One region of the Gottfriedia sp. NPDC057948 genome, then DNA from elsewhere that is predicted to be linked to it. Evidence: riboswitches for the same ligand, from Rfam matches in the RefSeq annotation. Region 1 holds a riboswitch; each other region holds the start of a gene.
What was found. A riboswitch is a leader RNA that binds a small molecule or an ion and turns the genes downstream of it on or off. The one in region 1 is predicted to bind S-adenosylmethionine.

Region 1 (3,286 bases):
AATAATTACTGTCGCAACAAGCGTTACTTGGTTATTAGAACGTTGGTATCCTTCCATAAATGCTAAGTTACCAAGTCCACCACCACCTACTACACCAGCCATTGCTGTATAACCAACAATTGCGATTGTAGTAACAGTTAAGCCTGAAATAATTGCTGGTAATGCTTCTGGAATTAATACTTTTAGGATGATTGTAAAGGTACTAGCTCCCATTGCTCTTGCAGCTTCGATTACACCTTTATCAATTTCACGTAATCCGATTTCGACCATCCTTGCATAGAATGGTGCAGCACCAATAATTAATGCAGGTAATGCTGCTTTTGCTCCAAGCATAGAGCCAAGTATAAAGATCGTAAATGGAATTAATAAAATAATTAAAATGATAAACGGTATTGAACGAAAAATATTTACAAACGCTGCTAGGATTGTATTAAAAAATTTATTTTCAAGTAACTGGTCTTTACTAGTTAAAAATAAGAATAAACCTATTATTAGTCCAAAAATGAACGTTGCAAGCGCAGCTATTACTGTCATGAATAATGTTTCTTGAGTAGCTAAAAGCATTGCATCCCAATCAACATTCGGAAAAAGTTGTGTCATCTTATGCTACCTCCACTTCAACTTGTTTTGATTCTAAGTAAGCAATTGCTTCTTTGATGTTATTTATGTCTCCAACAAGTTGAATCTTCATTGTCCCATAAGAGCCTTCAGCAGTTTGAACAATTTTTCCTTGTAAAATGTTAATCTCTATATCAAAGTGCTTAACAACCTCAGATATATGCGGCTGATCTGCTTGACCATTTTTAAAGGTTAGCTTGTAAGTATTATCCTTCCCATCACCTTCAGAAATTACTTCACTGTCTTCATCATTGCCTTTGATTTGCGTTACAAATTTCTTTGTAATTGCTTGTTTAGGACGAGTAAATACATCAACAACATGGCCTTCTTCTACTACATTTCCGTTTTCCATTACAGCTACTCGTTGGCATATCTTTTGTATAACATGCATTTCATGAGTAATCAGGATAATTGTAATACCTAGCTGTTTATTAATATTTGTCAGTAAAGCTAATATTGAATCTGTTGTCTCTGGATCTAATGCAGAAGTCGCTTCATCGCATAAAAGAACATCTGGGTTATTAGCAAGTGCTCTTGCAATTCCAACGCGTTGCTTTTGACCTCCACTAAGTTCAGAAGGATAAGCATTCTCTCTACCTTCAAGACCTACAAGTTTGATTAATTCTTTCGCACGATCAATGCTTTCCTTTCTTGAAACTTTAGCAATTTCAAGTGGGAAAAGTATATTTTCTAATACTGTTCTGGACCACAATAAATTAAAATGTTGAAAAATCATTCCTATTTTCTGTCTTGCTTTTCTTAATTGACTAGATGAACATTTCGAAATCGATTGACCATTAATAACCACTTCACCTGATGTAGGTGTCTCAAGCCCATTTAGCATACGTAATAGCGTACTTTTCCCTGCGCCGCTATATCCGATCATGCCAAAGATTTCACCTGCTTCAATAGTTAACGAAACATTTTGTACTGCGGTAACTGTGCCCTTTTTACCTTTGTATATTTTACTTACATTATTTATTTGAATCATACATTCGTTCTCCTTTCAAAACATTCTAACAACTCATCTTTCAATTTTTTGTAAGTAAGTACTTTTTTAGTCTCGTAAAAATAAAAAAACCTTTCAACTCATATGAGCAGAAAGGTTTAACATACAAAAAGTATTCCTTTCTCTCATCTCTCAAAGCACATGCTTTGCAGGAATTAGCACCATTTCAATGACGATCTCATTGACGGTTGCTGGGTTTCATAGGGCACAGTCCCTCCACCTCTCTCGATAAGAGTAATCTTACGATCTATTAAGTTGTTTAACGTAATTTCTTTAACGTAAGTCCAATTCTACAAAGTTAGACACTAGTTGTCAACAATTTTCTAAAAGTTTTTTTTCGTTTTCAACACTTGTATATTGAAAAATCGTTTCCATTAGTAGTAATAATCGATAGTTCCCTTCAAAAGAAGCATCTTTCAGTTTTAATAAAAGTCCTAATCTTTGCGAACCTGAATTTAAATATTCCCATCCATCTTTCGAAAAATTAACTCTAAGTTGCGGAATCGAACGATCAATTATCTCTATAAAAGGAGCCTTTTTACTTAACTTTATAAATAATTTTTCATTTAGACAGTTAAATTCTACAATTCTTTCTTCGATGGGCAAAATAATTTGTAAATATTCTTTTTTTATAAATAAGTTTCTAGCTTGTCCAATCCACTCCTTGATTTCCATAATAAACACCTCTTCTTGGATTCTTTAATCTTATTTTCTCATAGATAAGAGGTGTATTCTTTATATTTCGCTCGACATTTACTTTGATAAAAATCTATATTTTAATTTTATTTCTACAGCATTCAACTCATTTCCCGAGAAATATGTCTAATATCAGGAAATATTTTAAGCCAAATAAAAAGAGTGCAACATTCAGTATGCACTCATCGTTTAATATATAAATTATATTTTTTTAACAATTCATGTAAATATGGTACTGACTGGAAAGCGTAGATTTTTTGTTTCATTTCCCCATTTTCAAAAATAAGTAAACAAGGTACACTTTCAACCTTCCAGTTTTGAGCTTCTTCCACTATTTCATTAATATTCACCTTGCTTATAGGTAAATTTGGCAGAATCTCATTTACAATTTCTAGCATTTTAGAAGCTACTTGGCATGTACCACACATTGCGGTATAAATATAAATAACTGTCGTCTCTTTTGATTGAATTCTTTGCATTATTTCATTCTTTGTCCATTGCTGCATGATCTTTAATCCTCTTTAATTTGTACGTAAATAATCTGTAAATACTAAAATATCCGCCCCTAATAATACACTAGCTAAATGTTGACTCGGAGCTGTTGCCACTTCTCGATAACTTCTATCAATGTACAGATGCTCTGCCTGTGGAAATTCTCTTTTTAACAGTCTTCTAAGCTTTTCACCAGCCTCATCTGCATCTACTAACACATAAATTTCTCTTAAATCTAACATTTCAGCAAGCTCATCTAGCTTTGAAGTACCAACTGTACCATTCGTACAGATAATATCTACAGGCTCCTTTATAATCGTCTGTATCTTTCTCTTATCAGTAGTACCTTCGACAATGATAACTTTTCTTTGATCTTCAATATTCACTGGGCATCACCTAATGTATAGGACTCAAAAACTTTTGACTAAAAATCTTTTGTATATAGTATATTCGATTTCCCTTTTGTTGTTT
Region 2 (3,286 bases), on a different contig from region 1:
CCGTGCTCATCATCACCGATTAACTTACGGTCTGCATCAGCAGATAATGTAGTTTTACCAGTTCCTGAAAGTCCAAAGAATAATGCTACATCGCCTTCGCTACCTACGTTAGCAGAACAGTGCATTGGTAAAACATTATTTTGTGGTAATAGGAAATTCATGATTGAGAAAATAGATTTTTTCATTTCTCCAGCATATTCCGTACCACCAATTAAGATAATTTTCTTTTCAAATGATACAATAACAAATGCCTCTGAATTTGTTCCATCAACTACTGGGTCTGCTTTAAATGTTGGAGCAGAAACAATTGTAAATTCTGCTTCATGAGTTTGAAGCTCTTGCTCAGTTGGGCGAATAAATAATTGATGAGCAAATAAGTTGTGCCATGCAAATTCGTTAATTACTTGGATTGGTAAACGATACTCCGTGTCAGCACCAGCAAATCCTTTAAATAAGAATAATTCGTTACGATCTTTTAAGTAATTAAGTACTTTGCTATATAATTTTTCGAATACGTCAGCAGAGATTGGTTGATTTACTGAACCCCAATCGATTAAATTTTCAACAGATGCCTCTTGAACAATAAATTTATCTTTAGGTGAACGTCCAGTATATTTGCCTGTTGAAACGCTAACTGCTCCTGTTGACGTTAAAATTCCTTCTTGTCTTGTTAGGACTTTTTCAACTAACTCAGAAACGCTTAGTTGGTTATACACTTGATTACTAGTAAGTAATTCGTTTAATTCAAAGTTTACATCAACTGTCTTCATATACTAATACCATCCTTTAAATATAATTTGTCTGCCATGTAGGTATCTCGATAAATAGTATAACACATTTATTTTAATAGTGTATACTATTAGTTGGCAAAATGTGTTATGAATTTGATTAAAAAATAAATTTGAGTAAACTTTACTTATCAAATGATGTAAGTTATTAAATGTAAGTATAATAATTAGTAATTTCCCATTAAATAGAAATGAATGTAGAGATAAAGTTATTGTAGAATTATGTTTAAGTTATGATGAAAATTGTTGACAAGAAAGTGAAATTTTAATATGATACTTTTCATACGGATACTCTCTTATCCCGAGTAGGTGGAGGGATACAGGCCCTACGAAGCCCAGCAACCTCACTTTTAGTGAAAGGTGCTGAACCTGATGCAAGACTTTTTTATGTCTTGGACGATAAGAGCGAAAGGCAAATAACCAAGAACCCTTTCCTCATGTAATATTTGATAAGAGGAAGGCTTTTTTTTTGCTCAAAACTTAAATACAGTGGCAATTTCGTAATTTACACTGAGTTATCTTTATCTTAAATGGGAAACATAGGAATAGGAACAAACTTTTTATTCTTATGTTGAGAAAAAAGAGATCCGTCACATTCAATTTAGGAGGGGACTCAATGTCACAACGTCGTTTATTTACTTCAGAATCAGTTACAGAAGGACATCCAGATAAAATCTGTGACCAAATCTCAGATTCAATTCTTGATGCAATTTTAGCAAATGATCCGAATGCTCGTGTAGCAGCGGAAACTTCAGTTACAACAGGTTTAGTACTTGTTGCAGGTGAAATTACAACTTCTACTTATGTAGATATCCCAAAAATCGTTCGCGAAACAATCCGTGAAATCGGTTATGACCGTGCAAAATACGGATTTGATGCAGATACATGTGCAGTTTTAACTTCTATCGATGAGCAATCAGCAGATATCGCTCTAGGTGTAGACCAAGCGTTAGAAGCTCGTGAAGGTAGCATGACAGATGAAGAAATTGAAGCAATCGGTGCAGGAGACCAAGGTTTAATGTTCGGTTTTGCTGTTAATGAAACACCTGAATTAATGCCACTTCCAATTTCATTATCTCACAAAATTGCTCGCCGTTTAACTGAAGTTAGAAAAAATGAAACAGTTTCTTACTTACGTCCAGACGGAAAAACTCAAGTAACAGTTGAGTATGATGAGAACAACAAACCAGTTCGTATTGATGCAATTGTTGTATCAACACAACATGGTCCAGAAGCTACTCAAGCTCAAATTGAAAATGATATTAAAGAACTTGTAATTAAACCAGTGGTACCAGCTGAGTTAATTGATGAAAACACAAAATTCTTTATCAACCCAACAGGTCGTTTCGTTATCGGTGGACCTCAAGGGGATGCTGGTTTAACAGGTCGTAAAATTATTGTTGATACTTACGGTGGATATGCTCGTCACGGTGGTGGCGCATTCTCTGGTAAAGATGCAACTAAAGTTGACCGTTCTGCTGCTTACGCTGCACGTTACGTTGCGAAAAACATCGTAGCTGCTGGCTTAGCTGATAAAGCTGAAGTTCAATTAGCATATGCAATTGGTGTAGCTAAACCAGTTTCAATCGCTATTGATACTTTTGGTACAGGTAAAGTTTCAGAAGAAAAATTAGTTGAAGTAATTCGCAACAACTTCGACCTACGTCCAGCTGGAATTATTAAAATGCTTGACCTACGTCGTCCAATTTACAAACAAACTGCTGCTTATGGTCACTTTGGCCGTACAGATATCGATCTTCCTTGGGAGCGTACTGATAAAGCAGAAGTTTTAAAAACTGATGCAGGTCTATAATAAATGATTAAGGCTGAATATGGCATATGCTATATTCAGTCTTTTTTGTTTAGTTAGATGCACACTGTTTTTTCTACATATAGGTATACTTAAAAATCATTTTTCATAGGTTTAAATGACTCAATTAAAGTTTGTAATGGAGGAACCTATGAAAGCGATTATATGTACAAAATATGGTCCACCAGAAGTTCTTCAAATAACAGAAGTTGAAAAACCAAAAATAAAAGATGATGAGGTATTAATTAAAATACACGCAACAACTGTAACCGCAGGAGATGTAAAACTTCGAAGCTCCGATTTTCCTTTTATGTATTGGCTACCTTCACGACTTATGTTTGGCCTCACTAAGCCGAAAAATCAAATACCAGGTTGTGAGCTTGCTGGAGAAATAGTCACAGTTGGCAAAAACGTAAGAAATTTTAAAACAGGTGATCAAGTTTTTGGATATAGTGGATTTACTTTTGGAGCTAATGCTGAATATATCTCTTTACATAAAGAAGGTGTTCTAGCTAAAAAACCAATAAATATGTCCTTTGAGCAAGCTGCAGCTGTACCTGTTGGGGCGCTTACTGCATTACACTTTCTAAGGAGAAGTATTATTCAAAATGGACAAAAAGTACTTATTTATGGTGCTTCAGGAAGTGTTGGAACATATGCAATTCAGTTAGCTAAATATTTTGGTACA
Region 3 (3,286 bases), on a different contig from region 1:
GGTCTACGTGATCTCTAAATGTTTCATCCATAATTCTATTTTCAGCAAATCGTTCAAATGCCTGTTCTTCCGACTCAGCATTGACAGCTACACAAATATCTGGACCCGCATACACTACAAATGTTTTCTCCATTGTTTTTCTCCTTCGTATCGAATTTATATCTTCTTTAATCGTAATAGAAATACTGATAAAAAACTAGGCGAACTAAACAAAAACGCTCCTTATCATGTTTATATAAAAATGAAATTCAATTTATTAGGAGCTTGAAAAAGAAAGAATTTTAGAATTTAATAATACATATTTTATATTTTTTGTAGGGGGGATCGTATTGCAACTAATTCTTTCGTGGATTAAAGACGCGCCATATAAAGGGAAATCTGTAGATAAAGACAACAATGCCTTAAATGGTTACTTCTTAGCAGAACAAAAGAAAAAGAATTTTGTTAAAGTATACTCAAATGGCCACCTTATGACCTGTTATAAGTTCCCAAAAATAAAAATACCATTTAAGTCAAAAATGCATAGTTGGGAGAATCTTTCGTTCTGTGGGTATGTGGTAATGAAGCGAATTTTTGTTAAAATATTATTACTTTTATGAGGTTTTAAATAGAGTTTATTTAAAGAATTAAATGAGATAAGGTGTGGATTAATTTTGAAAAAAGAACAAAAGGCTCTTTTTAAAGAAATTGAAAATATTCAAGTAAAGTCTATGAGAGAATCGCCTTCGTGCCAAGCTTTTAAGACATTGTCTTATCTTTAGAAACTAAAAATATCTACTATTATAGAGTTGCCATTCACAGACTTAGAAAATCTAATTTTTTGAATTCTAGGTTGGTAGTCTTAATTTTTGTCTGTCTAAAAACTGAAAAAAACCTAAATTAAAACCTTTTGGGTTTGGTGGTTTGACAGTTTCGTTCATAAGAAATGATAAAACAGTAAGTCAATAATAGATAATTTTTTAAAAAAACAGAATTATCTTGACAATTATTGAATGGATTGATATGGTTATAAAAAAAATATTTCTTATCCAGAGAGGTGGAGGGACTGGCCCTTTGAAGCCTCAGCAACAGGTCTGCTTAAGTAGACACTGTGCTAATTCCAGCGGGTGATAACCTGATAGATGAGAGCTTCCGTTTTTATTTGTCAGTAGCGCACTCTTTTTTAGAGTGCGTTTTTGTTTTTTCTGGATAGTAACTAAAGGAGAGTAGTAATGGGGAACAAAAATGGGCAAGAATTTCAAAGGAACATGCAAGCACGTCATTTAGTCATGCTATCACTTGGTGGGGTGATTGGAACTGGCTTATTCTTAAGCTCGGGCTACACTATTCAACAAGCTGGCCCGTTTGGAACAATACTATCCTATCTGATTGGTGCGCTAGTGGTTTATCTAGTTATGCTATGTTTAGGAGAGCTTTCCGTACATATGCCTGAAACGGGCTCATTTCACAGTTATGCAGTTAAATACATTGGACCGGGTACAGGGTATACAGTAGCCTGGTTGTATTGGTTAACTTGGACTGTTGCTTTAGGTTCTGAATTTACAGCCGCAGGATTACTTATGAAGCGATGGTTTCCATCGATTAATGTTTGGATATGGAGTGCTATTTTTGCTATTTTGATCTTTGTATTAAATGTCATGACTGTTAAATTTTTCGCCGAATCCGAATTTTGGTTTTCATCGATAAAGGTTATAGCTATTGTGATTTTTATTGTTTTAGGAGCAGCGGCAATGCTAGGGTTTCTTCCGATGAGTCATTCAAAAGCAGCACCATTATTTTCTAATTTTACAAGTGGAGGTTTATTTCCTCATGGTGCTACGGGTATTATAACAACGATGCTTGCGGTTAATTTTGCTTTTTCGGGAACAGAATTAATAGGCATTGCAGCGGGAGAAACCGCGAACCCGGAAAAAATGATACCGAAGGCCATTCGAACTACTCTGTGGAGATTGATCATCTTTTTTGTAGGAACGATTTTTGTTTTATCTGCATTATTGCCTATTTCCGATGCTGGTGTATTAGAGAGCCCTTTTGTTGCAGTTCTAGAACGAATTGGGGTGCCATATTCAGCTGACATAATGAATTTCGTTATCTTAACAGCTATTTTATCTGCGGCAAACTCAGGCCTTTATGCCTCTTCTAGAATGCTTTGGTCGCTTGCTAATAAGAATACGATATCTCCGATTTTCGGAAAAATGACGAAGCAAGGTGTTCCAATCAACGCCGTCATTTTCAGCATGGTGGGTGGAGCTTTGGCTTTGCTCTCAAGTATTTGTGCACCAGATACTGTCTATATCGTACTTGTTTCCATTTCAGGTCTAGCAGTAGTTGTAGTTTGGATGAGTATTAGTGCTTCCCAGTTCCTATTTCGCAGACAATTTTTGAAAGAAGGAAATTCTGAAAAGGACTTGATTTATCGGACACCACTGTATCCATTAGTACCAATTGCTTCTTTTATCCTTTGTCTGGCATCGTGTATAGGAATTGCATTCGATCCAACACAGAGAATTGCCTTATATTGCGGCATACCGTTTATTTTGTTTTGCTATGGAAGTTATTATCTAACAAAAAATTTTAAAAAGAGGGGCGTAGATTATGTCGAACAAAGTCAATCCAATTGATGCTATATTATCCCAACATCCCATTATGCTTCTTGACGGAGCATTAGCTACAGAATTGGAGGCGCATGGATGTAATTTGGACGATCCCCTTTGGTCGGCACGTGTGTTACTAGAAAATCCGGAACTGATTTATCAGGTTCATTCGGACTATTTTCGTGCTGGTGCGGACTGTGCCATAACAGCAAGCTATCAAGCTACTATTAGTGGTTTATCCGCGCGTGGAATACAAGAACAGGAAGCTTTGGAATTAATTAAGAGAACGGTGTTACTTGCAAGAAGGGCAAGAGATGATTTTTGGAAGGAAAATAAGCAAACGAATAGGCCTAAACCATTGGTTGTTGCATCGGTTGGGCCGTACGGGGCTTACCTTGCAGATGGTTCAGAGTATGTAGGCAATTATGGTGTGACAGATAAAACATTAGCAGACTTTCACCGTTTAAGAATGTCAGCGTTAATAGAAGCAGGTGCAGATCTATTGGCATTTGAAACGATCCCTTCCTTGCAAGAAGCAAGAGTATTAGATATATTATTACGTGAGTATCCAGAAACATATGCGTGGCTTTCCTTTTCATTAAAAAATGAGAAAGAGATTAGTGAAGGTGTGAAACTCGTAGAGTGTGCAAGAGTTTTTGAGAAAAGTGAACAAATTGTAGCGATAGGCATCA

Region 2: another riboswitch for S-adenosylmethionine. It lies ahead of metK (methionine adenosyltransferase); the one in region 1 lies ahead of ACFVRR_RS06520 (methionine ABC transporter ATP-binding protein).
Region 3: another riboswitch for S-adenosylmethionine. It lies ahead of mmuP (S-methylmethionine permease); the one in region 1 lies ahead of ACFVRR_RS06520 (methionine ABC transporter ATP-binding protein).

What each region holds. Positions count from the first base shown of each region.
Region 1 covers NZ_JBHVPN010000002.1:540,940-544,225, reverse strand. The annotation lists gene ACFVRR_RS06525 (methionine ABC transporter permease) at 1-600, opposite strand, end outside; gene ACFVRR_RS06520 (methionine ABC transporter ATP-binding protein) at 602-1,609, opposite strand; SAM riboswitch class I at 1,750-1,862, opposite strand; gene ACFVRR_RS06515 (hypothetical protein) at 1,940-2,302, opposite strand; gene ACFVRR_RS06510 (thioredoxin family protein) at 2,506-2,829, opposite strand; gene ACFVRR_RS06505 (ribonuclease M5) at 2,845-3,195, opposite strand.
Region 2 covers NZ_JBHVPN010000005.1:180,485-183,770, reverse strand. The annotation lists gene pckA (phosphoenolpyruvate carboxykinase (ATP)) at 1-770, opposite strand, end outside; SAM riboswitch class I at 1,082-1,194, shown strand; gene metK (methionine adenosyltransferase) at 1,405-2,601, shown strand; gene ACFVRR_RS11250 (NAD(P)-dependent alcohol dehydrogenase) at 2,750-3,286, shown strand, end outside.
Region 3 covers NZ_JBHVPN010000006.1:145,451-148,736, reverse strand. The annotation lists gene ACFVRR_RS12330 (hypothetical protein) at 1-133, opposite strand, end outside; gene ACFVRR_RS12325 (hypothetical protein) at 330-599, shown strand; SAM riboswitch class I at 1,022-1,128, shown strand; gene mmuP (S-methylmethionine permease) at 1,212-2,621, shown strand; gene mmuM (homocysteine S-methyltransferase) at 2,596-3,286, shown strand, end outside.